DNA from 3 places in the Mesorhizobium sp. M0019 genome. Region 3 is predicted to be linked to each of the others. Evidence: riboswitches for the same ligand, from Rfam matches in the RefSeq annotation. Region 3 holds a riboswitch; each other region holds the start of a gene.
The links. A riboswitch is a leader RNA that binds a small molecule or an ion and turns the genes downstream of it on or off. The one in region 3 is predicted to bind cobalamin.

Region 1 (2,194 bases), on a different contig from region 3:
CTTTTGATGAATTTGGCGAGGTCCCGCGCATAATCACTCTTGGTCTTCTCCTTGAGGCCCTGTGTCGCGAACTTGTGGTCCAGCAGGGCAAACAGGTCCAAGTCCCCTTCCGCCTGTGGCGCTGGCTTGCCCTCACCGCCCTCGGTTTCCCAATTGGGGACCGCTTCTGCGCGCTGCACCGTGGCGATTGTCCGCCCAAGACGCATCACAAGATCGAACGCCAAACCGTGCGCGTGCACGACGATTTGCCGCTCAGGCCTCATTTGGACAGGACTTGAGCTGGCCCGGTGGTTTGAGCCGGGTTACCTTGAGCCGGTGGGCTGCGAACAAGCAGTTCGAGACATTGGCCTCGATCACTTCGCAACACGCCGCGCGCCTGGCCTCGGTGTGCTCCCCCCGAAATCGTTGTGTCATATCACCGAGGGCATCACGGCCAACAGCTTCCACATGGGCAACAGCCTCGCCATTGAGCCGAATATGGTCGCGAGCAGATCACCAACGAAGCGGGCGGAACCTCGGAGCCGAAGTTCGACGCCGAGGTGGTTCGCATGATGCGCTAAGCAGCACCACGGCGCTTGCCGGTATGTTTGCTGCCGGCAGCCGACGAACTCCTATCCTCTGGACAAGGGCGCCGTGCGTCATTGCTTTGATTTACCGGCCGCTCAAGGCTTCCACAGTTTTCGCTTTCGAGGCGACCTTTGGAACATGCCAACGGAAATTTAACATAACGACATAAACATTTCTTTATGCGGCGTTGACAAAGAAGCGAACTGCTGTAATTGTCTCCCGCGTCGTGGTTCTCCGTACGGCGCTGCCGCAGCGGAGCTAAGAGGGAAGCCGGTGCGATGCCGGCGCTGCCCCCGCAACTGTTAGCGGCGAGCCAACCCCACTCATGTCACTGAGGCGAATAGCCTTGGGAAGACGGGTAGAGGCTATGACCCCGCGAGCCAGGAGACCTGCCACGGCGAATTACGTCCACGGGCGGGGTGTCTCGGTGGCCGCTGCAGCCTGGCGTTCGTGCCGGCCTGCTAGCGCCTTCCTTGTCACCGACGCCCAACCATCGGGGTCTGGCATGACTGTCTCTCAGCAAATTCCTGTAGCAACGCTCGGCGTGCCCCGCTTCGGTCGTCGGCGAGAACTGAAATTCGCGCTTGAAAGCTACTGGTCCGGAAAATCGTCCGCTGCCGACCTTCTCACGACCGCGAAGGCGCTCCGTGCCGCTAGCTGGGAGGAGCAGCACGACCGCGGCGTGTCGAAAATCCCGTCGAACGACTTCTCGATCTACGACCATGTGCTCGACACCGCAGCCATGGTCGGCGCCGTTCCATCCCGTTACGGCTGGAATAGCGGCGAGGTTCCACTTGACATCTACTTCGCAATGGCGCGGGGCAACCAGGGTCAGACGGAGGATTGTCGACACGCTGGTCACCAGCAGGCGGCTCATCGGTCTGATGTAACCGCGATGGAAATGACCAAGTGGTTTGACACCAACTATCACTACATTGTGCCGGAACTCGACGATAATCAGACGTTCGCCCTCTCGTCGACGAAACCGGTCGACTACTTCCTCGAGGCTAAAGCTCTCGGCATTCACACACGCCCAGTCATCCTTGGACCGATCACCTTCCTCAAGCTGGCGAAATCGCCTGCCGAAGGCTTCGATCCCATCGCGCTCCTGCCGAGGCTGCTGCCCGTCTACGAGCAACTCCTGCAGAGGCTGAAGCTGTCGGGAGCCGACTGGGTGCAGATCGATGAGCCAGCGCTTGTCCTCGATCTGAACCCGAACGAACGAGCTGCGTTCGAATTCGCCTATGGCCAGCTGTCAAAAGCCGCGCCCGAGTTGAAAATCATGCTGGCTACGTATTTCGGGCCGCTGGGAGACAATCTCGAAACCGCGGTTTCTCTGCCCCTGGCCGGGCTGCATATTGATCTCGTGCGCGCTCCCGAGCAGCTGGAAACGGTGGGTCGGCTCGCACCGAAGGATCTGGTGCTCTCGCTTGGCTTGATCGATGGCCGCAACGTCTGGCGTGCGAACCTGCCCGCCATTCTCGACCGCATCAAACCGATCGTCGCCGGCTGGCCCTTGGACCGCGTCGAGATCGCGCCTTCTTGCTCGATGCTGCATGTGCCGATCGACCTGCGCATGGAGACGGAACTCGACGCGGACATCAGGTCGTGGCTCGCCTTCGCGGCC
Region 2 (2,194 bases), on a different contig from region 3:
GCACATGGCCGCTCAGCAGCGTTTCCAACGGCCAGTTGGCGAGGTTGCCGGATGCCGGATCGAAGGATGTTTCAGCCGAGCCGGCAGCGTCTTCCGCCAGATTGACGAAGACGAAACCGCGCCACACCGAAAGCGCGACCCGGTAGAGCGGATGATCGGCCTTGTCGAAGCCGTCCGGCAGCGATTTCGACGGCACGCGCACCAGATCGCCGTGCAGCGAATAGGACCAGGCATGGTATGGGCAGGTGATGAGCCGCGCCTTCAGCCGTCCTTCGCTCTGCTGGCAAAGCTGCGAGCCGCGATGCCGGCAGGTGTTGTGGAAGGCGCGCAACTCGCCGGTCTCGTCGCGCAGCACGACGACCTCCTGCGTGCCTATGCGGAACGTCCTGAAAGCCAGCGGCTGGGCAAGGTCGGCCTCGCGGCAGACGAGCAGCCAGTTGCGATACCAGATGGCCTCGAGATCGCGCTGATAGGCCGCGATGTCCCAATAGGCTGATGACGGCAGCGTCGGCTCGGCCCGCGTCAGGCCGTTGTAGGGACCGCGCTCATTCGGGCTGGGTTGCATGCCGGCTTCCTCCCCATCCGCCAGCCGACACCCGGCTGCGAAAATTGTCAATCGCGGCGCCGGCCGACCGGGCTTGGCGAGGCGGCGCATTCGCCACACGATCCGGCGGAATTTGGTTTGCCGGGCGCGGCGATTCTGCCTATAGTCGCTGATGTCGTCGGTTCCGTTTGGAACCAAGAGGGAATGCGGTGAGGGCAAGTTGTTTGCCCAATGCCGTGGCTGCCCCCGCAACTGTGTGCGGTAGTCCTCTCCATATGCCACTGAAGGTTCGCCTTCGGGAAGGTGGGGAAGGGCGCTGATCCGCGAGCCAGGAGACCTGCCGGCGACAGGAAACTGACTTCTATGCCCTCGGGTGGAGGGCGAAAGGACAAGACATGAATACCGCTTCCGTTTCGCTCGGCGCTTCCGCCTCCTCGCAGTCGCGTCTCATGCAGCTGGCGCTTGCTGCATTCCTCGGCATTTTCGTCATGGGCTTTGTCGGCTTCTCGCATATCGATGCGGTCCACAATGCCGCGCACGACTATCGCCATTCGATGGGCTTTCCCTGCCACTAACAAGGGGCTGACATCATGACACTGTTTCGCAACGTCGTGTTCATCGCGGCGATCGCAGGGCTTGTGGCCGGCGTGGCTCTCGCCTGCATGCAAGCCTATGCCACGGTGCCGCTCATCCTAAAGGCGGAAGTCTACGAACAGGCCGGCGGCGGCCATGACCATGCCGCGGCACCTGCGACACCGGCTGAAAACGCCGCGGGCATGACGGCTATGAGCAGCGCCGCGCCGGCACCGGCTGAAGCAATGGCTCCGGCGGAAGACGAAGGCTGGGCGCCGGCGGACGGTTTCGAACGCTTCGGCTTCAGCGTCGTTGCCAATATCGTCACCGGCATCGGCTTTGCGCTGGTCCTGGTTGCGGTTTCGGAATTCGCCGGCGGCATCGGCAATTGGCGCCAGGGCCTGTTCTGGGGGCTGGCCGGCTTTGCCGCATTCACGCTGGCGCCGGGCCTCGGCCTGCCGCCGGAACTGCCGGCGATGCCGGCGGCCGACCTTGTCCAACGCCAGATATGGTGGTGGGCAACAGTGGTGGCGACAGCGGCCGGTCTCGGCCTTATCGTCTTCCGCAGATCGCTGCCGCTGGTGGCTCTTGCCGTGGCGTTGATCGTTGCGCCGCATATCGTCGGCGCGCCGCAGCCCGATAGCTTCGAGACGGCGATCCCGGAAGGCCTGCACCACCAGTTCGTGGTGGCGGTGACGCTGACCAATCTGGTGTTCTGGCTGGTGCTCGGCGCGGTCGTCGGCGTGGTGCGCGGACGCTTCACGGGCACGGCGACCAGCCTGCGCGACAGCTTTGCCTGACCGCGCTGCCGGGGCACTGACCCTGGTCATCGGCGGTGCGCGCCCCGGCATGAGCGCGCATGCCGAGAGCCTGGTGACGGTCGGCCCGCCGCCTTGGAGCTATATCGCCACGGCGCAAGCCTATGACGACGAGATGCGCCAGCGCATCGCGCTGCACCGCTCGCGCCGCGGCGCCGGCTGGACGACCATCGATGCGCCGCTCGACCTTGCCGGCGCGATCGGAGCGCTGCCTGACGGCCAGCCGGTGCTGATCGACTGCCTGACGCTGTGGCTGACC
Region 3 (2,194 bases):
GCGGCGTCGGCTTTCGAAGGGCAGAAGGGTTCGGGCGGCTGGTGGGGCTGGAGCCATGCAAAGCACGCCTTCGAATGGCTGTTCTGGGCCGGCCGCATCACCACGGCGCATCGCCGCGGCTTCGAACGGTTCTACGATCTGCCGGAGCGCGTGCTGCCGCCAACAATACTGAGTCTGCCAACGCCCTCCCCCGAAGACGCTCACCGCGAATTGCTGCGCATCTCGGCCCGTGCCCACGGCATCGCCACGGCAGGCGACCTGCGCGACTATTTCCGCCTCTCGCCCGCCGACATCAAGGGCCGCATCGAGGAGCTGGTCGAGGCCGGCGAGCTGTTGCCGGTGAGCGTCGACGGCTGGAACAAAACAGCCTATCTCCACAAGGACGCCCGTTTGCCGCGCAAGATCGAGGCGCGCGCCTTGCTCGCGCCGTTCGATCCCGTCGTCTTCGAACGATCGCGCACCGAGCGGTTGTTCGATTTCCACTACCGCATCGAGATCTACACGCCGGCCGAAAAGCGCCGGTATGGCTATTATGTGCTGCCATTCCTGCTCGGCGACAGCATCGTCGGGCGTGTCGACCTCAGGGCCGACCGCCCGGCCGGCGTATTGCGCGTCCATGCCGCCTATGCGGAGCCCGGCGCCCCGCCACAAACCGCTGCCGAACTCTTCGAGGAATTGAAGCAGATGCAGGGCTGGCTCGGGCTTGAGCGCATCGAGGTGACAGCTGCCGGCGACCTTGGCCAGCCGCTAGCGGATATCGCCGCGTCATAGACGTGCGTTGACACGACTGCCTCCACAAGCCTAAATCCGTTCCAGACGGTCCCCTGCCCGCAACGGCAGGGGCCAAGAGGGAATGCGGTGCGAAATCTCGATTTCAAATCCGCGGCTGTCCCCGCAACTGTAAGCGACGAGCCTCGGCCGAAAACCACTGGGATATTCCCGGGAAGGCGGCACCCAGGCGATGACCCGCGAGCCAGGAGACCTGCCGTCTAGGACATAAGAATCCGATCGCCTGGCGGGTTTTCCGGGCAAGGAGCCTGATTTGGAACGCGACAGCAGTTTTCCGGCTGAGACAGCGGATTTATTGTCCGGCCATGGTGATTCCCCGGCCGGCGTTACCGTCATCGTCTGCTCGTCCTGCCGTGACGAGACCGGTTCGGACGCTCATCCGCGCGCCGGCGAACTGCTCGCAGAGGACACGCGCCGCGCCGCTTCCAGCGAAAACATCAAAATCCGTACCGTCGAATGCCTCGGCAATTGCAAGCGCCGGCTCAGCGCGGCCATGCTGCGCGACGGCTGCTGGAGTTACGTCTTCGGTGATCTGACCACGACCAGCGGCGCCGATCTCGTCACCGGGGCAAAGCTGTTCGCCACCTCGACGGATGGGCTCATTCCATGGCGCGGCCGTCCCGATTGCCTGAAGCGCGGCCTGGTTGCCCGCATCCCTCCCCTTGACCTTTTGAAGGACCTGACATGACCGCTGCCTCCCTTTCGCGCGTTCCCTGCACCGTGGTCACCGGCTTTCTCGGCGCCGGCAAGACGACGTTGATCCGCCATTTGCTCGAAAACGCCAAAGGCAAGCGCCTGGCCATCATCGTCAACGAGTTCGGCGACATCGGCATCGACGGCGAGATCCTGAAGGGCTGCGCCATCGACACCTGCCCCGAGGAAAACATCGTCGAGCTGGCCAATGGTTGCATCTGCTGCACCGTCGCCGATGATTTCGTCCCGGCGCTGGACCAGATCCTGTCGCTGACGCCGAGGGTCGACCACATCCTGATCGAGACATCCGGCCTCGCTTTGCCCAAGCCGCTGGTCCAGGCCTTCCAGTGGCCGTCGGTGAAAAGCCGCGTGACGGTGGACGGCGTCATTGCCGTGGTCGACGGACCGGCGCTGGCTGATGGCCGCGTAGCCAACGACATGGACGCCCTGCAGGCCCAGCGCGCGCAGGACGAGACGCTCGACCATGACGATCCGGTCGAGGAAGTGTTCGAAGACCAGCTCGCCTGCGCCGACCTGATCATCCTGTCGAAGAGCGACCTGATGGACGCAGCCGGCTCGGTCCGTGCCAATGCCGTCATCGGCAAGCACGTTGCTCGGGCGGTGAAGATCGTGCCGACTTCGCAAGGCAAGGTCGACCCGTCGGTGCTGCTCGGCCTCGGCCTCGCCGTCGAGGACGACATCGAGAACCGCA

Region 1: linked by a shared signal. The riboswitch ahead of metE (5-methyltetrahydropteroyltriglutamate--homocysteine S-methyltransferase) and the one ahead of NKK47_RS04335 (DUF1636 family protein) in region 3 are both predicted to bind cobalamin.
Region 2: linked by a shared signal. The riboswitch ahead of NKK47_RS13145 (CbtB domain-containing protein) and the one ahead of NKK47_RS04335 (DUF1636 family protein) in region 3 are both predicted to bind cobalamin.

What each region holds. Positions count from the first base shown of each region.
Region 1 is NZ_JAMYVK010000027.1:53,611-55,804, forward strand. Features, by position in the region: gene NKK47_RS19830 (hypothetical protein) at 1-224, opposite strand, end outside; cobalamin riboswitch at 778-978, shown strand; gene metE (5-methyltetrahydropteroyltriglutamate--homocysteine S-methyltransferase) at 1,073-2,194, shown strand, end outside.
Region 2 is NZ_JAMYVK010000014.1:124,835-127,028, reverse strand. Features, by position in the region: gene NKK47_RS13150 (aromatic ring-hydroxylating oxygenase subunit alpha) at 1-565, opposite strand, end outside; cobalamin riboswitch at 707-903, shown strand; gene NKK47_RS13145 (CbtB domain-containing protein) at 940-1,119, shown strand; gene NKK47_RS13140 (CbtA family protein) at 1,135-1,917, shown strand; gene cobU (bifunctional adenosylcobinamide kinase/adenosylcobinamide-phosphate guanylyltransferase) at 1,910-2,194, shown strand, end outside.
Region 3 is NZ_JAMYVK010000003.1:177,462-179,655, reverse strand. Features, by position in the region: gene NKK47_RS04340 (winged helix-turn-helix domain-containing protein) at 1-771, shown strand, start outside; cobalamin riboswitch at 801-1,004, shown strand; gene NKK47_RS04335 (DUF1636 family protein) at 1,043-1,477, shown strand; gene cobW (cobalamin biosynthesis protein CobW) at 1,474-2,194, shown strand, end outside.